DNA from 2 places in the Cryocola sp. 340MFSha3.1 genome. Region 2 is predicted to be linked to the other one. Evidence: predicted binding sites of a transcription regulator. Region 2 holds the regulator's gene; the other holds the start of a gene.

Region 1 (11,288 bases), on a different contig from region 2:
AGCAGCTGGTCGGCGGTGCCGTAGGCTTCGCCGAGGCCGCGCACCTGCTCGAAACGGCGGACACCGCGCCGCCGACCGGCATCGCGGTGCTGCACCCCGCGGGCTGACGCCGGCGGCGGCCCCGCACGACCTGCCCGCACGAAGGGAGGAACCGATTGGCCCGCAGCCGCCCGTGTCCTCCCTTTCCCCCGTCCGCCCGGAGTGTCCCGCGGGATCCCCTCCGTTTCCCACGACCCGCGGCCGCCGTCCTCGCGGCCGTCCCCGCCTCCGGAACCGGTCCGGCGAGGACGGAAATGGAGGCGATCCGGCTTCATCCCGCCCGTTCAGGCGGGAAACGGAGGCGCTGGAACGCCGCGAGACAGGGAATCGCCTCCGTTTCGCGGTCAGGCTGACGGCGCGGTGGCGCCTTCAACCTCCGGCCCGTCGGCGTCCACGGCGCCAGCGAACGGTTCGTCCCCGACAGGCGGCGCCCACTCCTGGCCGCGGGCGGCCCCACCCTGAGCCGCCGCGACGGGCGCCAGATGCGCGCTCGCCGCTCCGATGTACTGCCCGCGCACGAACACCCCCGGCGACGGCGACGTCGGCTTCTTCGGCTCGAACGCGAAGACGATGACCGGGATCAGGAACAGCACGGCCGTGACCAGTGTCGCCGCACCCGCGATTCGCCACCACACATCGGGCCACTGCACCTCGGGAAGCGCGGGCGGCAACGCCAAAAGCACCGCGATGACCCAGATGAAGACGAGCGCCATCGCGGCGAAGACCTTCGTGGCCTGCGAGGTGGCGTGGGCGACGAACCGCCGGCCATACGTCTGCGTGACGATGAGAGCTGCGCGCAGCAGGATCACGATCCAGACGAAGAGGAAGAGCTGCGCGGACCACACGACGCCGCTCCCCGTGTCCTCCGGCTGGAAGAATCCACCCCACGTCTTCAAAAGCCCGACGAGTACGAGGAGGGCGTTGACGCCGGTTGAAACGGGGAGATACCAGCGGTTGGGGCCCTGGGCCATCCCGGCGTCGAGCACGACGGCGCCGGCGAACGCAGCGGCGAGCAGCAGCGTCAGCCAGGCACGCCCCGCGATCTCGGCCTGATCGCCGAGGATGATGAAGATCGACCCGAGCACGGCGGCGGCGACGAGAACGCCGATCGCCAACCAAAGGGACAACGTTCGCATGCGCGGTCCCCGTGTCGTGATTTCGTGTTTCATGGCTCTACCGCTCTCCGTGACTCGTCTGCATACATGAAAAGTTCTGTACACACGTACCGACGGCCGAAGCGGGCGATCGTGACGCCGCCAGCCCGCATCCCCCTCCCATCCGGCAGGATGAGCACATGCGCATCGCCGACTTCCCCCGCCCCGACACCAACGCCTCCCGCGCGGCCCTCGAGATCGCGACCGAGTACCACACGCCCTCGCTGCTGAACCACGTGCAGCGCTCGTGGCTCTGGGCGGAGGCGTTCGCGGCCGTGCGCGGGTTCGAGCCCGATCACGAGCTGCTCTACGTGTCGGCACTGCTCCACGACCTCGGCATCGCGCCCGAGTTCGACAACAACACGCTCGCCTACGAGGATGCGGCCGGTCACGTCGCCATCGCCCTCACCGCGGGCGCGGGATGGCCGGCCGACCGCCGCGTGCGCGCCCACGAGGTCATCGTGCGGCACAACTGGCCGGAGGTCGACCCGGCGATGGATGTCGAGGGGCACCTGCTCGAGATCGCGACCGCCCTCGACATCTCCGGGGCACGCGACGGTGAGCTTCCCGCGGAGTTCCTCCGAGAGGTGGTGACCGCGTACCCGCGGCTGGAGCTGGCCGCCGAGTTCGGCTCGTGCGTCGCCGACCAGGCCGAGCGCAAGCCGGACACGTCCGCCCGCCGGCTCGTCGACGGCGGGGTGCAGCGGAAGCTCCGCGACAACCCGCTGGAACGTATCCTCGAAGGGTGACCCTCTCCCTCGCCGAGCGCCCGACGCTGCCGCCCACCCGGCTGGCGGAGTCGGAGTGGCGTTCGCGCGAGCAGGCGCACATCGAGCGCGCCGACGCGCTGACGGCCGCGCACCGCGAGCGGGCGGCACGCGGCGAGAAGCACCCGGTGTGGGACTTCCTGTTCACCTACTACTCGTACGCGCCTGCGCAACTGCGCCGCTGGCATCCGGGCCCGGGTGTCGAGCTGGAGGGAGCGGACCAGGATCCGCGTGCCGCCTGGCGCTGGTACACAGCCGGGTCGGTGCCCGGCTCACTCGTCGTCGACCGCGTCGGCCTGGAGCACGAGAAGGCGACACTGCTGCGGGGCGTCGAGCGCATCCTCCGTTCGACGGCCGCGCGGCCGGGACGGTTCGGCTGCTTCGGTCTGCACGAGTGGGCGATGGTCTACCGGCAGGACGAGCACCGGCATCCCGTGCCGTTGCGTCTCGGTCAGGATGCGACGGATGCCGTGGTCGACTCGCACGAGCTGCGCTGCACCCACATCGACGCGTTCCGGTTCTTCACCCCGGACGCGGTGCCGCTCAACCGGTTCGCACCGACGCGCGAGACGCAGCCGGAGCTGGAACAGCCGGGATGCCTGCATGCCGGGATGGATGTCTACAAGTGGGCGATGAAGCTCGGCCCGCTGGTGCCCGGTGAGCTGCTGCTCGATGCGTTCGAGCTGGCCCGCGACATCCGGCTTCTCGACATGCAGGCCTCGCCCTACGACATGCGGCCGTGGGGCGCGGAGCCGGTCGCCATCGAGACCGCGGAGGGCAAAGCCGAGTACGTCCGGCGGCAGCGCGCGTTCGCCGAGCGCTCGAATGCACTGCGAGGCCGCATCCTCACCGCGTGGCGCGGCGACGAGGCCGCGCCCGACCCCGCACGCCCGGCCGGCTGAACGCATCCACCCGGCCGCCTCTCAGGTCTCGGCTCAGCCGCCCTTCTTCTTCCCCGGCGACGTGGGCGTCGGCGTGCTGCCGCCACCCGGCGTCGGGGTGCCCGTCGCGGCACCGCCCTGCCCGTTGCTGATCGTGAGCGTCACCGAATCCCCGTCCTCGAGCGATGCACCGACGGCGGGGTCGCTCGAGGCGACCGTCCCGGCCGGCTGGTCGCTCGGCACGGGCGCGGAGTCGACGGTCACGTCGAGACTGAGGCCCTCGAGCAGCTTCTGCGCCACGTCCGGGGCCTTGCCCGTCACATCCGGCATCGTGATCTGCTCGCCGTAGAGCACAGCGTCCGTCGGCTCGGTGAAGTCGCCGCCGCCGTACGCCGCGTTCAGGGCCTTCAGGATCGGCTTGGCGATCGAGAACTTCACGTTGCCACCCCCGATGCCCTTGAAATACAGCGAGCGGAGGGGCGTCGAGCCCGAGACGTTCCCGACCCACGTGGCCGTCGCGACCTTGGTCGTGGATGTGATGAGCCAGTTCTCCAGCGAGTCGTCGGTGGTGCCGGTCTTGGCCATGATCGGGATGTCGTCGTACGGGTTGGCGCTCGCCGCCGTCCCTCCGCCCTTGATGACGCCCTCCAGCGCGTAGGTCACGCCCGCCGCGATCTCCGGCTTGAGGCCCTGCGTGCAGGTGGTCTTGCTGACCTTGTGGTCGCTGCCGTCGGCGTTCACCACCCGGTCGATCGCCACGGGCGTGCACACCACGCCGTTGTTGGCGATGCCCGCGTAGGCGGTGGCCATCGTCAGCGGCGAGATGTAGTTCGTCCCGAGGATCATCGACGGCGTCTGCACCCACGGGTTGCTCTTCGAGGCGGGATGCACGCCGAGTCCCTTCGCCGCGTTCACGATCGAGCACAGGTCGACCTTCGTGCCCATCTCGGCGAAGGCGGTGTTGACCGATTCGGCGGTCGCGGCCATCACCGAGAGCCGGCTCGCCGATCCCTCGTCGTTGGTCACCGGCCAGTCGGGGCCGTCGATGTTCGCGCAGGTGTTGGTGAAATCGGAGGTCGGGAAGACGTGCTGCGAGGCGTTCACCGTCTCGTAGAGGCTGTGACCGGCCTCCAGCCATGCCGCGAGGTCGAAGGCTTTGAACGTCGACCCGGTCTGGAAGCCCTGCGATCCGCCGTAGTCCTCGTCCGTGTTGTAGTTCACGGCCGTCGTGCCGTCGATGGGTGTGTCGGTGTTGTTGAAGCTGCGGTTCTGCACCATGGTCACGATGCGGCCGGTGCCCAGCTCCAGCGCCACGTTGCTCGCGCCCAGGTCGATGCCCGGACGGGAGGCGGGGATGTACTTGCTGAGGGAGGCCTGCGCCACCTGTTGCAGGTCGAGGTTGAGGGTGGTGTAGATCTTCAGGCCACCGCGGTTGAGGGTCTGCCAGCGGTCGTCCGCCGTCGCGCCGTACGCAGGATCGTTGAGGATCACGTCGCGGACGTAGTCGCAGAAGAACGCGGCGTTGTACTGCTGCGCCGCCGCGCATCCCTGGGTCGTCGGCGTGATCGCCGGCTGGATGGGCGTGGCCTTCGCCGCGTCGCGCTGCTGTTTCGTGATCGTGTGCGTGATGTACATGCGGTCGAGCACGTAGTCACGCCGCTCCTTGGTGAGCTTGTAGCCGTTGGCGGCGCCGTTGTCCTTGCTGTCCGGCTGGTCGATGCGCAGGTTGGCCGGGTTGTTCAGGATGGCGGCGAGCGTCGCCGCCTGGGCCAGATCCAGCTTGGCGGCGGTGGTGTTGAAGTAGTACTGGGCAGCGGCCTGAACGCCGTACACCTGGCCGCCGAAGCCGACGACGTTGAGGTAGCCGGTGAGGATGTCCTTCTTGCTGTAGGTCTTCTCCACCTCGACCGCGTAGCGCATCTCCTGGACCTTGCGCTGGAGGGTCACTCCCGCGGCGTCGGCGTAGCAGGCCTGCACCTTCTTCTGGCTGGTGAGCGCCTCGCACTTCTCCACTTCGACGTTCTTCACGTACTGCTGCGTGATCGACGACCCGCCCTGCACGTCACCGCCCGCGACCGTGGAGACGGCACCGCGCAGGGTGCCCCAGATGTCGACGGCCCCCTCTGTGTAGAAGCGGGGGTCCTCGGCCGAGACGGTCGCATCCTTGACGGTCTGGGCGATCTGGTCCCAGGTGACGTCCTGCCGGTTCTGGGCGTAGAACGTGGCGATCGGCACATCCTGACCGCCCTGCTTGGCGTACACCGTCGAATTCTGGGCGAACTGCTGGATGTGCAGGTCCGCCGGGAGCGCGTTGAAGTCGCTGGCGCCGGCCGCCGCGGTCACGCCGATTCCCAGGAAACCGGGCAGCACGAACAGGGAGCTGAGCACGGCAGCGACGAGCGCGAGGCCGAGGAACTGCGCGATGAGCCCGCCGCGGGTGCGCGCGGGCTTCAGCTCGAAGCGCTTGACGGGTTCCAGCCGCTCGTCGATGGCGGCCAGGCGGGGATTGCGGGGTCGATCGGATGCGGGCACGCCTTCCAACAAACCAGCCGACCCTGGATGAGTCCAGGGGTTTGGGTGTGCGTCGCTTTGGAGACGTTCAGGATGCGCACATCCCGCCCCGCCCGGTGGGTCGCAACACGCCGTTACGGCGCCCGCCTCCGGATCCGTGGGTCGCAACACGCCGTTACGGCGCGCGCATAACGGCGTGTTGCGACCCACGGACGCGTGGCGGCTAACGCACGAAGCGCCGGCCCTGCGAACAGGACCGGCGCTTCGTGGGAGGTGCGGGGCGGGTTACGCCGCGAGCGGGAGTGCCGCCGGAGCCGCGGCGACCCGCAGGTCACCGGCCTCGGCGTCCACGATCACGCGGCCGCCCTCGGAGAGCTCGCCGCTGACCATGAGCTCGGCGATGCGGTCGTCGACCTCGCGCTGGATGACGCGGCGGAGCGGGCGGGCGCCGTACTCCGGCTCGTAGCCGGCGTCGGCGATCCAGGCGACCGCCGCATCCGTCGCCTCGAAGGCGATGTCGCGGGCGGACAGCCGGGAGGCCGTCGCGGTGAGCAGCAGGCGGACGATGTCGCGGAGCTGCTCGGCATCCAGCTTCCGGAACAGCACGATCTCGTCGATGCGGTTCAGGAACTCGGGGCGCATGGCCTCGCGCAGCTTGCCCATGACCCGGTCGCGGATGTCCTTCTCCGAGGAGAAGCCGTCCGAGCCGGCCGGGACGAAGCCGAGCGCGCCGCTCCGCGACGCCAGGAACTCCGAGCCCAGGTTGGAGGTCATGATGACGACCGTGTTGCGGAAGTCGACCGTCCGGCCCTGGCCGTCGGTGAGGCGGCCGTCGTCGAGCACCTGCAGCAGCAGGTTGAACACGTCCGGGTGGGCCTTCTCGATCTCGTCGAACAGCACCACCGAGTACGGGTTGCGGCGCACGCGCTCGGTCAGCTGACCGGCCTCGTCGTAGCCGACGTACCCGGGAGGGGCGCCGACCAGGCGCGCGACCGTGTGGCGCTCGCCGAACTCGCTCATGTCGAAGCGCAGCATCGCCTTCTCGTCGCCGAACAGCGACGACGCGAGCGACTTGGCCAGCTCGGTCTTCCCCACGCCCGTCGGGCCGAGGAAGAGGAAGCTGCCGACCGGGCGGCGCTCGTCACCGAGGCCGGTGCGGTTGCGGCGGACGGCCTTCGCGACCGCGACGACCGCGTCGTCCTGACCGATGACACGGTGGTGCAGCTCCGACTCGAGACGCGCAAGGCGCTCACGGTCGGCCTCACCGATGCGCGACACCGGGATGCCGGTCGACCGGGACACGATGGCCGCGATCTCGGGCTCGCCGACGACGGCCTCGACGCGCGGGGCGGAACCGAGCTCGTCCAGCGAACGCTGCACGGCCTCGATCTCGTCACGCAGACGCGACGCCTCCTCGTAGTGCTCGGCCGCGACGGCGGAGTTCTTCTCGGACTCCAGCGTGGCCAGGCGCTCCATCAGAGCGGAGGTGTCGACGCGCTTGCCCAGCGACAGGCGCAGACGCGCTCCGGCCTGGTCGATCAGGTCGATGGCCTTGTCGGGCAGGAAGCGGTCGGAGATGTACCGGTCGGAGAGCTCCACGGCGGCGCGGATCGCGTCGGCCGTGTAGGTCACGCCGTGGTGCTCCTCGTACGCGGCACGGAGGCCGTCGAGGATGAGGACCGCGTCCTCCACCGACGGCTCGCCGACGGTCACCGGCTGGAAGCGGCGCTCCAGCGCCGGGTCCTTCTCGATGCGGCGGTACTCCTTGAGCGTCGTCGCGCCGACCAGGTGCAGGTCGCCGCGGGCCAGACGGGGCTTCAGGATGTTGCCCGCGTCCATCCCGCCGGACTCGCCGGACCCTCCGGCGCCGACCACGGTGTGAAGCTCGTCGATGAACACGATCAGCTCGTCCTTGCCGTCGCTGATCTCGTCCATGAGCTTGGTGAGCCGCTCTTCGAAGTCGCCGCGGTACCGGGTCCCTGCGACCATGCCGGCGAGGTCGAGCGAAACGACCTTCTTGTCCTGCAGCTGCTCGGGCACGTCGCCGGAGACGATCGCGCGGGCGAGGCCCTCGACGATCGCGGTCTTGCCGACGCCGGCCTCACCGACCAGCACCGGGTTGTTCTTGGTGCGGCGGGAGAGGATCTCGACGGTCTGCTCGATCTCGTCCAGACGTCCGATCACCGGGTCGAGCTTGCCGTCCCGGGCGAGCGCGGTCAGGTCGGTGCCGAACTGGTCGAGCATCGGGGTCTGCGAGTCGTCCTGCGCGGCGTCCGCGTCGCCCGGCTGGCCGGCGCCGACGGTGGTGCTCTGACGCATCGCCTCGGTGAGGGCCTCCGGCGTCACGCCGGCGGCCTGCAGCACGCGACCGGCCGGGGCGTCCCGCCCGATCACGAGCGCGAAGAAGACGTGCTCGGGGTCGATGTAGGTCGAACCGGAGGCCTGCGCCACCTGGTACGCGTGGAAGAGGGCGCGCTGGAGCGGCCCGGTGATGGATGCGCCGTCCGCCTGGATCACGTCGCCCGCGGCGGGCAGGCGCGACTCGGCGGCCTCGGCCACCCGGGAGGGGTCGACGCCGATGCGGCGCATGGCGTCGGCTGCCGGCTCCTGCTCGGCCATCACGCGCAGCACGTGCAGCGCGTCGAGCTCGCTGTGGCCGTGCTGCAGCGCGAACCGTCCGGCCTCCGCCAGGATCTCCTGGGTACGCCGGCTGAGGAAGCGGCTGATGTCGATGGAGCGTGCGTTACGCGCACGCTCACCCGCGAGGTACCGGGCGAGGAACTCGTCGAACGAGTTGGCGCCGTCACCGTCGGGAGTGAAGTTCTCAGGCACGTGTTCTCCTGTTTCTGAAAGTTGAGCCTTGTGCACTCAAGTCCAACGCAGGAGGGACGGCCTTATTCCCGCGTGCCCGTTTCCGTCATGCCCCGAAGCCTCCCCGACGCGTCACTCACCCGAATCGAGGGCGTCGAGCGCGGCCACATCCTCCGCCGACAGCTCGAAGTCGACATCGGCGTTCTCGCGGATGCGCTCGGGCGTCGTCGACTTCGGCAGCGGCAGGATGTCCTTCTGCAGCAGGTAGCGGATGCTCACCTGGGCCACCGACTTGCCGTACTTGTCGGCGATCTCCTTGATGTCGCGGTTGTCGAGCAGGCGCCCGGTCGCGAGCGGCGAGTAGCCCTCGACGAGGATGTCGTGCTCCTTGCTGTACGCCGTCGTCTCGGGCTGGGTGTTCCCGACGAACCAGCGGATCTGGTTCGCGTGCGGCACCACCTCGGTGGCGTCGATCAGCGACTCGAGGTCGGCGACTTCGAAGTTGCTGACGCCGATCGAGCGGGTCCGGCCCTGCTCGTAGAGCTCCTCGAAGACCTTCCACACCTCGATGTTCCCGGCCCGGTTGTCGCTGCCGATCGCGTTCCACGGCCACGGCGCGTGGATGAGATAGAGGTCGACCGGGCCGAGGTCGAGCAGCGCGGTGGACCGGTCGAAGGCGTGCCGGGCACCCTCCGCATCCTTGACCTCGGCGGGGCACTTGGTGGTGATGAAGAGTTCCTCGCGGGGGATGCCGCTGTCGCGGACCGCGCGGCCGACGCTGGCCTCGTTGCCGTAGGCGCGCGCGGTGTCGATGTGCCGGTAGCCCGCGTCGAGAGCGGTGCGGACCGAGTCGTACGTCTCGGAGCCGTCAGGGATCTGCCAGGTGCCGAACCCGATCTTCGGGATGGTGACGCCGTTCGACAGGGTGAAGGTGTCGGTGAGTGCGGGCATGCGTTGTTCCTCTCTCGGAAGGATGCGGTGCCGCACATCGTAGCCCGCGCGCGGATTCAGTCCACCGGCTCCGGGCTCCCGTTGCGGAGGTGCTCGTAGACGACGCTGGTGCGCACGTCGGCGATCTCCCGGCGCTGCGTCAGCCGGTCGATCACGAACGCGTACAGGCTCTCGTTGTCGGCGACGGCGACGTGGACGATGAAGTCCTCGTTGCCGCTCGTGACGAAGACGCCGAGGGTCTCGGGAAGTGAGGCCACCCAGTCACGGAACCCCTCGATGACGGGCCGGGACGGCGGACGGATGCGCACGGCGATGAGCGCCTGCACGGGCCGGCCGATGGATGCAAGGTCGACATCGAGCACCGCCCCGCGGATGATTCCCCTGCGCCGGAGCGCCCGCGTCCGTTCCAACGCGGTGCTCGGCGAGACGCCGACGGCCGCGGCGACGTCGCGATTGCTCTTCCGTGCATCCGACTGCAGTTCGCGCAGGATCGCCCGATCAAGTTCGTCCATGACGCCCAGGATAGAGCACGCGCCGAACGAAGTTCGGAGTTCAAGCGCTGTCTCCTCGGATTCTGTAGCTTCGTCCCCATCCCACCGAACGAGAGGACGACGAATGGCGGATCAGGTCGGCTTCCTGCCCGACGAAGTGGACACGGCGGCGCCCACGCGTGCGGCGCGCTTGAAGTGGGTCGTCGTCGTCGACGAGTCCCTTCCGACGGGCATCGCGGCCAACGCGGCGATCTGTACCGCAGCGGCGACGGCTGCGGGCGTCACCGGGCTGCTCGGACCGGACGCGGTGGATGCGGACGGCAGCACGCATCCCGGGCTCCCGTGGGCGGGATGCTCGGTGCTTCGCGCGAGCGGTGAGCAGCTGGCGGCGATCCGGGCGAAGGCAGACGCATCGGAGGGCGTCTTCGTCGCGGACATGCCCGCCGCCGCCCAGCTGACGCGGGTCTACGACGAGTACCTCGAGACGGTCGCGGGGACAGCATCCGACGCGCTCCCCTATTACGCGGTGAGCGTGGTGGGTCCCCGAAACCGCGTCGACAAGATCGTGGGGCGGCTCGCCCTGCTCTGAGTGCGCGGCCCCTGCCCAGATGTCGGTGCCCCGCGGTAGCGTCGCCCCCATGCAGATGGTTCTCGTCCCCGGTTTCTGGCTCGGCGCCGACGCATGGCGGGAGGTGATCCCGGCCATCGAGAGTGCGGGCCACACGGCGCATCCGCTCACGCTTCCCGGCCTCGAGTCGCGCGACACCGACCGCAGCCGCATCCGTGTGCGCGACCATGTGGATGCGATCGTGCGCGCCATCGACGAGCTGGGCGGCGACGAGCGGGATGTGGTGCTCGTCGGTCATTCCGGCGGCGGCCCCCTGGCCTATGCGGCCACCGGCGAGCGTCCCGATCGCATCGCGCGCACGGTGTACGTCGACTCCTGGCCGCTCGGGCCCGGCGGGTCCGTCGCACCCGACCTGCCGGCGGCCGACGGCCAGGTCGAGCTTCCCGACTGGGAGGACTTCGAGGACGCCGACCTCATCGACCTGACCGACGAGCAGCGGGACGAGTTCCGCCGGATCGCCGTGCCGGAACCGGCCGATGTCGTCGCCGGTCCGATCGAGCTCGCCGACGACTCCCGCCGACGCGCGGTGCCGGCCACCATCGTCGCGTGCGAGTTCACGCCCGCCGACCTGCGCTCGTGGCTCGACGGCGGCGAGCCGGCCGTGGCCGAGGTCGGGCGCCTGGAGCGCTGGGACGTGCTGGAGCTGCCGACCGGGCACTGGCCGATGTTCACCCGGCCGTCAGAGCTGGGCGCGCTCCTGGCAGAGCTCGCGGACCGCTGAGCGCTGCGAGATCGCCGTAGCCATGACGGAGATGCTGGATCGCGACGAGGCGCGCCGCATCGCGGTGCGCGCGCAACGGCTCGACGCCGAACGGCCGCTCGGCCTCGTCCCTTTGGTCGAGCACCTGACCTTCCTGCAGCTCGACCCGACCGCCGCCATCGCCCCGAGTGCGGACCTGATCTCCTTCACACGACTCGGGGCGTCATACCGTCCTGAGCAGCTCGCCGAGGCGGTCGAGCACGACCGCACCCTGTATGAGCTGAAGTCGCAGGACGACCCTGTGCAGCCTCCGTTCGCCATGGTCCGCCCGGTGACCGATCTCGGGCTGAACCTG
Region 2 (11,288 bases):
CGGCAGGGCCCGCTACGCGGCGACGGCCTCCCACGACGCGACGAACGCATCCACGCAGCGGCGGATCTCCTCCTCCGTGTGCGCTGCCGACAGCTGCACGCGGATGCGCGCGCGGCCCTTCGGCACCACGGGGTAGGAGAACGCCGTCACGTAGACGCCCTGGCGCTGCATCTCGTCGGCCATGCGCGCGGTGAGCGCGGCATCCCCGAACATGACAGGGACGATGGGATGCGCACCGGGCAGCAGTTCGAATCCCGCCTCGGTCATCAGCCGCCGGAACAGTTCCGCGTTGGTGACGAGCTGCGCCCGCAGATGGTCGGACTGCTCCAGCAGGTCGAGCGCAGCGAGGGTTCCGGCGACGATGGACGGCGCGAGGGTGTTCGAGAACAGGTACGGCCGCGAGCGCTGCCGCAGCAGGTCGACGATCTCGCGACGGCTCGAGACATAGCCGCCGGAGGCGCCGCCGAGCGCCTTGCCGAAGGTGCCGGTGTAGATGTCGACGCGGTCGGCCACCCCGCAGAACTCGGGCGTGCCGCGGCCGTGCTCCCCGACGAAACCGACCGCGTGCGAGTCGTCGACGAAGACCAGCGCTCCGAACTCGTCCGCCAGATCGCAGATCTTCGCGAGCGGGGCGATGTATCCGTCCATCGAGAAGACGCCGTCGGTGACGATGACGGTGAAGCGCGCTCCCGCATCCCGCGCCGCCTCCAGTTGCGCCCGCAGGTCGGCCAGGTCGCGGTTCTTGTAGCGGTACCGCTGGGCCTTCGACAGGCGGATGCCGTCGATGATGGATGCGTGGTTCAGCTCGTCGGAGACGATGGCGTCCTCCGGGCCGAACAGCGTCTCGAATACGCCGCCGTTGGCGTCGAAGCAGGAGGAGAACAGGATGGTCGCCTCCGTGCCGAGGAACCGCGACACCCGCCGCTCCAGCTCGAGGTGCTGCTCCTGGGTGCCGCAGATGAAGCGCACGCTCGCCATCCCGTAGCCCCAGTCGTCGAGCGCCGCCTTGGCGGCGTCCCGGAGGGCCGGATGATCGGCGAGCCCGAGGTAGTTGTTGGCGCAGAAGTTGAGCACCTCCTGGCCGTCGGCGGTGATCAGCGCCGACTGCGGGCCGTGGATGCTGCGCTCACGCTTGGTGAGGCCGGCCTCCTCGATCTCCTGCAGCTGCGTCGCGATGTGCTCCCGGAATCCTCCGTACACGTTCAGACCTCCGTCCAGTCGAGGATGACCTTGCCCCCACCTGCGGACGCGGCGGCGGCGAACCCCTTCTCCCAGTCGCGGGCGGGGAAGCGGTCGGAGACGATCGACGCGATCGCGTCGTGCAGTTCGACAGAGGTCTGCAGCATCGCGCCCATGGCGTTCCACGTCTCGAACATCTCGCGGCCGTAGATGCCTTTGAGAGTCAGCATGTGGGTGACCACGATGCCCCAGTCGACGGCGATCTGTTTCGACGGCAGCCCGAGCATGGCGATACGGCCGCCGTGGTTCATGTTCTCGATCATCGAGGGCAGCGCAGTGGGGGCGCCGCTCATCTCGAAGCCGACGTCGAAGCCCTCGCGCATCCCGAGCGCCGTCTGCGCCTCATGGATGTCGTGCTTCGACACGTCCACGGTGAAGTCGGCGCCCATCCCGCGCGCGAGTTCGAGCCGCTGTGCGCTGATGTCGGTGCCGACGATGAAGCGGGCGCCGACGTGGCGGGCGACCGCGATGGCCATCAGGCCGATGGGACCGCATCCCGCGACCAGGACGTCCTCGCCGACGACCGGGAAGGCGAGCGCGGTGTGGACGGCGTTGCCGAGCGGGTCGAACAGCGCGCCGACCTCCGGCTCGATGGCGCTGTGGTGCACCCAGACGTTCGTTGCGGGGAGGACGAGCTGTTCGGCGAAGGCGCCGTCGCGCTGCACCCCGACACCCTGGGTACGGATGCACATCTGGCGGCGGCCGGCTCGGCAGTTGCGGCAGGTGCCGCAGACGATGTGCCCTTCGCCGGACACCAGGTCGCCGACCTCGACATCGCGGACCAGCGGTCCGACCTCGACGACCTCGCCGAAGAACTCGTGGCCGGGGATGAGCGGGGCCTTCACGGCCGACGCCGCCCAGTCGTCCCAGCGCTGGATGTGCAGGTCGGTGCCGCAGATGCCGGTGCGCAGAACGCGGATCCGGACATCCTCCGGACCCATCTCGGGCTCGGGGACATCCACCAGTTCGAGGCCGGGCCCGGCCTCGCTCTTGAACAGGGCTCTCATCGTCGCTTCCTCGTGGGAGTCGGTGTGCTTCATCGCTCGGCCGCCGGTGCGCCTTGTGGGCGCGGGCGGCCGAGCAAAAGCCTAGTCCTCGCAGCATCGGGTGAGTCGTCGATGACGACGATGGCGCCGACCACCTCGGGTTGTCACTGCATCAGGAACTTCTCCGCCGCGCCGATGGTCGTCCGGTTGGCGATGAGCGCACCCGTACCCGCGTTGTCGGCACTCACGTACTTTCCGTTGGCGACCGCCAGCAGGCTGATCGTGCCGTCCCTGTTGGGGACGACCGTGAACTTCTCCCAGGGGCCGATCGCGGTGCGATTCGCGATGAGCGCGCTGGCGCCCTCGTCTTCTGCGACGACGTACTTGCCGTTGGCGCCGGCGCGGAGGCTGATGGTTCCGTCGCCGTTGTTGAGCACGGTGAACTGCTCCCACAGCCCGGCCTGCGACCGGTTCGCCATCAGCGGCCGCTCGCCCTCGTCTTCCGCCGTCACGTACAGTCCGTTGACCTGCGCGACCAGCTGGACATCGCCGACCACCGCCGCGGGCAGCACTGTCACGGCCTGCGAGCGGGCCGACAGCACCCGGTAGCCGCCCTGGGACGCCTCCCAATAGGCGCTCACTTCCACGGTGTAGTCGATGTAGCCGACTCGGAGATCGAGGGGCGTGACGACGTGCTTCAGCGTCGCGACGAACTGCTCCCCGGGCTGAAGCGGGTCTTCTCGGACGCCCCACGGAGAGCCGGGGTCGTCGGCTCTGTTCCAGCGCGTGCCGTCGAGCGCGACACTTCCGGTGTTGGCGATCGTCGTGCGGATGGCGACGGCGTCGCCCACGCGCGCCGGGTTCGAGGTCGTCCATCCGGGATCCACCAGCTCTGCTCGTGCGGTCACATGCCCGACCTCCTGCGCCTGCGCGCTGACCCGGCTGGACGGGTCGACGGCTGATGCTGCTGCCGGCTCGGCCGGCATGACCAAGCCGGCCCCGGTGATGGCCATGATCGCCGCCGCCGCGATCGTTCGGTACTGACGAGAGACATTTCGCACTCTGGGCTCCAATGTGAGGTGGTAGAGCCCAGCCTGTCATGGACCTCCGACGTTCGACCAGGAGCATATTGTCGAGATCCGCTGTCGACACGACGGCGAGACCTTTAGAGTTCAGCCATGAAGCGCGCGCTGATCGTGATCGACCTGCAGAACGAGTACGTGACCGGGAACCTGAAGATCTGCTACCCGGATCTGATGGAGTCCATCCCCAACATCGAGGTCGCGTGGGACGCAGCCGACGACCACGGCGTGCCGGTCGTCGTGGTGCAGCACATCGAGGACGAGGGGTCGCCGGTCTTCGCGCGCGGCTCGGACGGCGCCGCCCTGCACGAGACGATCATCGACCGCACGCCCGCGCACGTGGTGACCAAGGGGAGCGTCTCCGCGTTCCCCGGCACCGATCTCGAGACCTGGCTGCGCGCGAACGACGTCGACACGGTCACCATCGCCGGTTACATGACGCAGCACTGCTGCGCGGGGACGGCTCGGGATGCGTCCGAGCTCGGGTTCACCGTCGAGTTCCTGTCGGATGCCACGGGCACGCTCGACCTCGTCAACGAGGCAGGCGCGATCTCGGCGGACGCCCTCCACCGCAGCGTGCTGGTGACGATGCAGTCGGAGTTCGCCGCCGTCGCGACGACGGAGGAGTGGACGCTCGCGGTCGAGGCCGGTGACACGCTGCCGGTGTCGAACCTGTGGGACAGCACCGGCCACGCACGGCTCCCGGAGAAGCACGCCGAACTGCACAAGCTCATGCGCGAGGTGCGGGCCGGGATCGACGACGACATCGCCGCGACCGAGGCGCACAACATCCAGAACACCCTCTACGTCGGCCAGGGCGTCTCGTCGCTCTGACCCGGCGCCGAAGCGCACGTTGTGGCGGCTATTTCGGGGATTTAGCAGCCACGACGTGCACCTTGACGGAAGATGGGACTCGGGGGACGCGAGCGGTCGAGCGGTCAGCGCTCGAGGGGGCGCCAGACGACGAGCTGGTTGCTGCGGCGCACGCGGGTGCCTGCGCGCATCGAGACGACCTCGCCCTCGGAGCCGGCCGCGAACACGCGGCGGCCCGGACGGTTCAGGAGCTCGTCCGCGAGGGCGGTCTCCAGCTCCCGGACGCGGCCGCGGAGTTCGCCCACCTGATCCTCCAGTTCGAGGATCCGGCGGATGCCCTCCAGGCTCACGCCCTCCGAGCCGAGGCGGGCGATCTCCTGCAGCTTCTCGATGTCGCGCATGGAATAGCGGCGCGACTTGCCGGCCGTCCGGCTGGGGCTGACGAGTCCGAGCCGGTCGTACTGGCGGAGCGTCTGCGGGTGCATGCCCGCGAGCTCTGCCGCGATCGAGATCACGAAGACCTGGCTGTGCTCGTCCATCGTCAGCTCCGGGCCTTGGCCAGGATGTCGTCGCGCGGGTTCTCGTCGGGAAGCTTCGCGGCGAACGCCTCGAGCGCCTCCTTGGCGTCGGCGGACAGGTGCGACGGGACGGCGACCTGGACCACGGCGAGCAGGTCGCCGGTGCCCTTGCTGGTCTCGACGCCGCGGCCCTTCACGCGCAGCACGCGGCCGCTCGGTGTTCCGGGGGCGACGCGCAGCTTGACGGGGTCGCCGCCGAGCGTCGGCACCTCGATGGTCGCGCCGAGCGCGGCCTCCGCGAAGGTGACCGGGACGTTGACGCGGAGGTTCAGGCCGTCGCGCTCGAAGACGGGGTGCTTGCGCACAGAGACGGTGAGCACGATGTCGCCCGCCTCACCGCCGTCCGGGCTCGGCTGGCCCTTGCCGCGCAGCTTGATCTTCTGCCCGTCGGCGACGCCGGCGGGGATCTTGACCTTGATCGGCTTGCCGTCGGACGCCTGCAGCGTGATGGTCTCGCCGCGCGTCGCGGTCACGAAGTCGATGGTGGTGTGTGCGGTCACGTCACGGCCGCGCGTCGGGCCGCCGTAGCCGCGGAACCCGCCCGTCGTCGTGCCGAATCGGCCGTTGCCGAAGAGCCCGCCGAAGACGTCGTCGAAATCGCCGCCGCCCTGCTGGAAGCCCCCTCCTCCTGGAAAATACTGGCGCTGGCCGCCCGCTCCGCCCTGGCCGAACATCCCGCCGAAGACGTCGTCGAAGCCGCCCTGGGCGCCGGACCCCGGCGCCGTGAACCGGGCACCGGTCCCCATGGCGCGGATCTGGTCGTACTCCTTGCGCTCCTCCGGATCGCTGAGCACCGAGTAGGCCTCGCTGATCTCCTTGAACTTCGCCTCCGCGGCGGCATCGCCGGGGTTGGAGTCGGGATGGTACTTGCGGGCGAGCTTGCGGTAGGTCTTCTTGAGGTCCGCCTCGCTGACGTCCTTGGAGACGCCAAGGACCTTGTAGAAGTCCTTGTCGAACCAGTCTTGGCTAGCCACGGGCGCCTCCTCTCAAGTCGTTGTCGGTGTTCGTGGATGAAGTCTGCATGAAAAATCGAGCGCGCACGGGCCGAGCGGAGCGGCGGGAACCGTTCCCCGCCGCTCCGCCATGCCGTGCGCCGTGTCGCCGGGTCAGGCCGGCACCGCGACGACGACCTTCGCCACCCGGACGGTGGTGGAGCCCAGCCGGTAGCCGGTCTCGACCACCTCGGCGACGGTGTCCGCCGTCACGCCGGGGGTGGGCTGCTGGAAGATCGCCTCGTGGATCTGCGGGTCGAAGGGCTCGCCCTTCTCGCCGTACGGGGTGAGGCCGAGACGCTCGACCGCGGTCCGGAGCTTGGCGGCGATGGTGAAGAACGCGCTGCCCTCCCCCAGATCGCCGTGCTTCTCCGCGCGCTCGAGGTCGTCGAGCACGGGGATGAGCCCCTTCACCGCATCGCCGACCGCACGCTCGCGCTCGATCTCACGGTTGGCCTCGGTGCGCTTGCGGTAGTTCGCGTACTCCGCGGTCACCCGCTGGAGGTCGGCGAGACGCTCGGCCGCGAGCTGCTCGGCGGTCGTCTGGCCGGACAGGATGTCGAGGTCGTCATCGCTCAGGATGGGACCCTCCTCCTGGTTCTCGGCCGGTCCGACGTCGACGAGCTCCTCGTGCGCGAGGTCGTGCTCGCCGGCGTCGTCCGCCTTCTGCTCACCCTCGGGCTGCCGGACCTTCCCGGTCTCGGGGTCGATCCTCCGCTTGTCGCGGATGATCGGCTCCTCGTGTTCTGGCTCCGAGGAGCCGCCGTTCTGGTCCGACATGATTACTTCTTCTCCTCGTCCTCGACGACCTCGGCGTCGATGACGTCCTCATCGTCGGAGGAGGACTCGCCGGCCTGCTGGCCGTCGCCCGCCTCACCGGCCGGGGTCTCGGTCGGCTGCGCCGAGGAGTAGATCGCCTCGCCGAGCTTCTGCTGGCTGGAGCTGAGCTTCTCGTACGCGGTCTTCACCGCCTCGTCGTCGTCGCCGGCGAGGGCGGTCTTGAGGCCGTCCACGTCGCCCTGGACCTCGTTCTTGACGTCCTCGGGGAGCTTGTCCTCGTTGTCCTTGATCAGCTTCTCGATCGAGTAGACGAGCTGCTCGGCCTGGTTGCGCGTCTCGGCGGACTCGCGGCGCTTCTTGTCCTCCGCCGCGTGCTCCTCGGCCTCGCGCACCATGCGGTCGATGTCCTCCTTCGGCAGGCTGGACCCGCCGGTGATGGTCATCGACTGCTCCTTGCCGGTGCCCTTGTCCTTGGCGGACACGTGCACGATGCCGTTGGCGTCGATGTCGAAGGTGACCTCGATCTGCGGGATGCCGCGGGGGGCCGGGGCGATGCCGGTCAGCTCGAAGGTGCCGAGCGGCTTGTTGTCGCGGGTGAACTCGCGCTCGCCCTGGAAGACCTGGATCGCGACGGACGGCTGGTTGTCGTCGGCCGTGGTGAAGGTCTCGCTGCGCTTGGTCGGGATGGCCGTGTTGCGCTCGATGAGCTTGGTCATGATCCCGCCCTTGGTCTCGATGCCGAGGGACAGCGGGGTGACGTCGATGAGGAGGACGTCCTTGCGCTCGCCCTTCAGGACACCGGCCTGCAGCGCGGCGCCGACGGCGACGACCTCGTCCGGGTTCACACCCTTGTTGGGCTCCTTGCCGGTCTCCTGCTTCACGAGCTCGGAGACGGCGGGCATACGGGTCGATCCACCGACGAGCACGACGTGCGCGATGTCGGAGACCTTGATGCCGGCCTCACGGATGACGTCCTGGAACGGCTTCTTGGTGCGGTCGAGGAGGTCGCTGGTCATCTGCTCGAACTGGGCGCGGGTGAGCGTCTCGTCGAGGTTGGCCGGGCCGTTCTCGGTGAGCGACAGGTAGGGCAGCTGGATGCTGGTCGACATGCTCGACGACAGCTCCTTCTTGGCCTGCTCCGCCGCCTCCTTCAGGCGCTGCAGCGCGATCTTGTCCTTGGAGACGTCGACGCCGGTGGAGTCCTTGAAGCGCTTGATCAGCCACTCCACGATCCGCTGGTCCCAGTCGTCGCCGCCGAGGCGGTTGTCACCCGCGGTCGCACGCACCTGGATGGTCGAGAAGTCGTCGTCCTTGCCCACCTCGAGCAGGGAGACGTCGAAGGTGCCGCCACCGAGGTCGAAGACGAGGATGAGCTCGTCCTCCTTGCCCTTGTCGAGGCCGTACGCGAGCGCGGCAGCGGTGGGCTCGTTGATGATGCGGAGCACGTTGAGGCCCGCGATCTCACCGGCCTCCTTGGTGGCCTGGCGCTCGGCGTCGTTGAAGTACGCCGGGACGGTGATGACCGCGTCGGTCACCGTGTCGCCGAGGTACTGCTCAGCGTCGCGCTTCAGCTTCTGCAGGATGCGGGCCGAGATCTCCTGCGGCGTGTACTTCTTGCCGTCGATCTCCTGGGTCCAGTCCGTGCCCATGTGGCGCTTGACGGACGAGATGGTGCGGTCGACGTTGGTCACCGCCTGGCGCTTGGCGGTCTCGCCGACGAGGACCTCGCCGTCCTTGGTGAAGGCGACCACCGACGGGGTGGTGCGGAAACCTTCCGCGTTCGCGATGACCGTGGGCTCGCCGCCCTCGAGCACCGCGACGACGGAGTTGGTGGTTCCGAGGTCGATTCCTACTGCACGTGACATGTGTGCTTCTCTCCTTTGTTGCTGGCTTGTGGCCGTGAAAGTCTGTGGTCAAGACTTGAGCCTCGACGGCTCAAGACTGTCATCCGCGAGGGATGGTGTCAAGACGTCAAGCCCAAAACTTGAGTACATCTGACTCAACTTTGGAGAGGGGATGGGTATTCCCCGTCAGTGTCGCGATTTCCAGTATCCGCAGAACACGATGTCGGCCTTCGCCGTGCCGGTGGAGAGCCAGTGCCTGCGCATCCCGACCGCCAGCTCCGACTCGCCCACAGCCCAGCCGTACGAGCGCACCGCGGGGACGGCGAGCGACCGCGCGGCATCGGCGGCGAGCGCGCCCGGCACACCACCGCGCTCGCCCCGGACAGCCCAGCGCACGTCCATCCCGGCGGGCGCGATGAGCTCCTGCACGTCGTCCGGGTTCGGCACCTCGATGACGGCGGCGCCCTCGACGCCGGGCGACGCGCTCGAGCGCTCGGCGAGAGAGGCCAGGATTCCGGCCACAGCGGGAAGCCCGGTCTCGTCGGCGACGATCCGCAGGTGCGCGATCTCCGCGGCCGGAGCGAACGTGCGCCCCTCATCGATGATGGCGACCGCGTCGCCGCGCGCGCATCCCTCCGCCCAGGATGCGGCCGGACCACTGGAGCCGTCGGCTGCCCGGTGCAGGACGAAGTCCACGTCGAGCTCCGGGCCTTCTGGACCGTCCGGCCGGAAGGCGCGGACGGTGTAGTTGCGCAGCACCGGGCGCACGGCCTTCGAAATGGCGAGGTAGCGGGCGTACGCCAGGGTGTCGAGCTTCGTGGGCAGCCGGTCGAGGGTCGAGTCGTCGCCAACGGGGATGAACAGCCGGAACCACTGGTCGTATCCCAGTGGCACGAACCGCTCGATGTCTCCGCCGCCGAGCGTCACACGGACGAACCGGGACGAGATCTGTTCGCGGCGCAGTACGTGCAGGACGAGCAACTCGGAGCGCTCCGGCTTCACGCGCGTCGCCTGCATGTTGGTTCGTGCCATCGGAGCTCCCGTCGCCAGATTAGGTAAGGCTTACCTTATCTGGCGCGATGATCACGATCCACCTGTGTGCACGATCCAACGGTCGAACAGCGCGAGTTCCGCGGCATCGGGGGGCTCGAACCTCTGGAGCGACTCGTCGAGCAGCTCTCGCGTGATCGGAACCTCTCCGCGACCCGGACGCTCGTTGCGCCCTTCGAGTCGTCGCCACAGCTCCTCGACGGGGATGTCGAAGACGTGCAGCTCGGTGGTGGCACCGAAACCCCGCGCGACCCGCCGGAGCTCGTCACGCTCGGCCCGCGTCCACGATCCGTCTTCGAGGATCACGCTCTGCCCGTGTTCGAGCAGCTCCCGCCACAGCCGGTCGAGCCGCGCCTGCACGCGGTCGCGCAGCGGATCGAAGTAGTCGAGTCCCAGGTCGGCCATCCACTCGTCGGTGCTGAAACGGATGGGGCTGAAACGGATGGGGCTGAAACGGATGGGGCTGAAACGGATGGGGCTGAACCCGATGGCGCCGATCTCGCGCGCCCGCTCGCGCGCCGCCGTCGTCTTGCCCGCGCCCGGCAGCGCGCAGTACACGATGAGGACCGGCCGGGCCGTCGCATCCACGGTCTCCTCCCCGTCCACCGCTTCGTCCCCTACCACTACGGCTGGACGCGCGAGACCGTCCACGCGCCGCCGTCGACCCGCACGTAGCGGAGGCGACGGTGCAGGCGGTCCGGACTGCCGTGCCAGAACTCGATGAGGTCCGGCACCACGCGGTACGCGTACCAGTGCTCCGGCCGACCGATCGGACCCTCCGCGGCCAGGATGTCGCGGGCGGCGGCGCGCAGCAGGTCGAGGTCGTCGAGGGGCGCATCCTGCTCGCTCACCATCGTCGCGGCCTGCGCCTCACGCGTCCTGCGCGCGAACAGGTCGTCGGACTCGTCGTCGCCGAGCCGCTCCACCCGGCCGGTCACCCGCACCTGCTGCAGGAGCTCTCGCCAGTAGAGCACGACGGCGGCGCGCGGATCGGCCGCGAGCTGTCGCCCCTTCCGGCTGTACGACGACGTGCCGAACTCGGCACCGTCGGCCGTGAGGCGCCTCAGAGCGACGGTGCGCGCATCCGGCGCGCCGTCCTCGTCGGTGGTCGCGAGCGTCGCCGCGAGCGCCTCGCGCACTCCGCGCTCCTTCGCCCGGCGGACCCACTCCTCGAGAAGTCCGCCCGGCCGCGCAGGCGGGTCGTCGAACTCCGGCAGGAACAGATCGGCGTCTCCGGTGAGCGTGTGGGCCATAGCGTCACCATAGGCCCGGCATCGCGCGGCCCGCTGCGATTCACACCGGCCGCACAAGCACCGTGGATAGCGTCGGCATCATGGAAACGGATCCCGCCGCAGCCCCGCTCCTCTCCACGCGCGCCATCGAGGCGCTGCAGAACATCGACCCCGCGACGCTCAGCGAGGTGCAGGCGTTCCGGGACGATTTCGCGCGGTTCATCATGCCGTACAAGTTCGGCATCGACGAGATCTCGACCAAGGTGAGCATCCTCCGCGAGGAGTTCGCCGAGCTCCACGACTACAACCCGATCGAGCACCTCTCGAGCCGCCTCAAGTCGCCCGAGAGCATCGAACAGAAGGTCATCCGCAAGAACTGCGAGCCGAGCTTCGATGCGATCCGCGAGGCGATCACCGACATCGCCGGCATCCGGATCGTGTGTAGCTTCGTCTCCGACGTGTACCGGGTGTTCGACCTGCTGACTGCGCAGGACGACGTCCGGGTGCTGCGCGTGAAGGACTACATCGCGCATCCGAAGTCGAACGGGTACAAGAGCCTGCACGTGATCGTCGAGGTTCCCGTCTTCCTCAGTGACGGGCCGGTGCTGGTGCCGGTCGAGATCCAGCTGCGGACGGTCGCGATGGACTTCTGGGCCAGCCTCGAGCACAAGATCTATTACAAGTACGACGGC

Evidence for each region. The regulator HspR, encoded in region 2, represses chaperone genes until heat shock. The targets are predictions, from matches to a motif close to AAGTTGAGTCNNNNNGACTCAACTT.
Region 1: the regulator HspR is predicted to act here: its motif matches at 8,203-8,227, upstream of H284_RS0104210 (ATP-dependent Clp protease ATP-binding subunit).

What each region holds. Positions count from the first base shown of each region.
Region 1 is NZ_KB911087.1:870,458-881,745, forward strand. Features, by position in the region: gene H284_RS0104185 (zinc-dependent alcohol dehydrogenase family protein) at 1-107, shown strand, start outside; gene H284_RS0104190 (G protein-coupled receptor family protein) at 384-1,175, opposite strand; gene H284_RS0104195 (HD domain-containing protein) at 1,334-1,942, shown strand; gene H284_RS0104200 (hypothetical protein) at 1,939-2,862, shown strand; gene H284_RS0104205 (transglycosylase domain-containing protein) at 2,896-5,373, opposite strand; gene H284_RS0104210 (ATP-dependent Clp protease ATP-binding subunit) at 5,638-8,184, opposite strand; gene H284_RS0104215 (aldo/keto reductase) at 8,296-9,114, opposite strand; gene H284_RS0104220 (Lrp/AsnC family transcriptional regulator) at 9,171-9,626, opposite strand; gene H284_RS0104225 (DUF2000 domain-containing protein) at 9,730-10,194, shown strand; gene H284_RS0104230 (alpha/beta fold hydrolase) at 10,244-10,954, shown strand; gene H284_RS0104235 (DNA glycosylase AlkZ-like family protein) at 10,977-11,288, shown strand, end outside.
Region 2 is NZ_KB911088.1:337,409-348,696, reverse strand. Features, by position in the region: gene H284_RS0112680 (glycine C-acetyltransferase) at 13-1,200, opposite strand; gene tdh (L-threonine 3-dehydrogenase) at 1,203-2,246, opposite strand; gene H284_RS0112670 (fascin domain-containing protein) at 2,390-3,286, opposite strand; gene H284_RS0112665 (cysteine hydrolase family protein) at 3,404-4,141, shown strand; gene H284_RS0112660 (heat shock protein transcriptional repressor HspR) at 4,246-4,659, opposite strand; gene H284_RS0112655 (DnaJ C-terminal domain-containing protein) at 4,662-5,672, opposite strand; gene H284_RS0112650 (nucleotide exchange factor GrpE) at 5,805-6,470, opposite strand; gene dnaK (molecular chaperone DnaK) at 6,473-8,335, opposite strand; gene H284_RS0112640 (siderophore-interacting protein) at 8,501-9,346, opposite strand; gene H284_RS0112635 (P-loop nucleotide/nucleoside kinase family protein) at 9,398-9,970, opposite strand; gene H284_RS0112630 (pyridoxal 5'-phosphate synthase) at 9,988-10,617, opposite strand; gene H284_RS0112625 (GTP pyrophosphokinase) at 10,698-11,288, shown strand, end outside.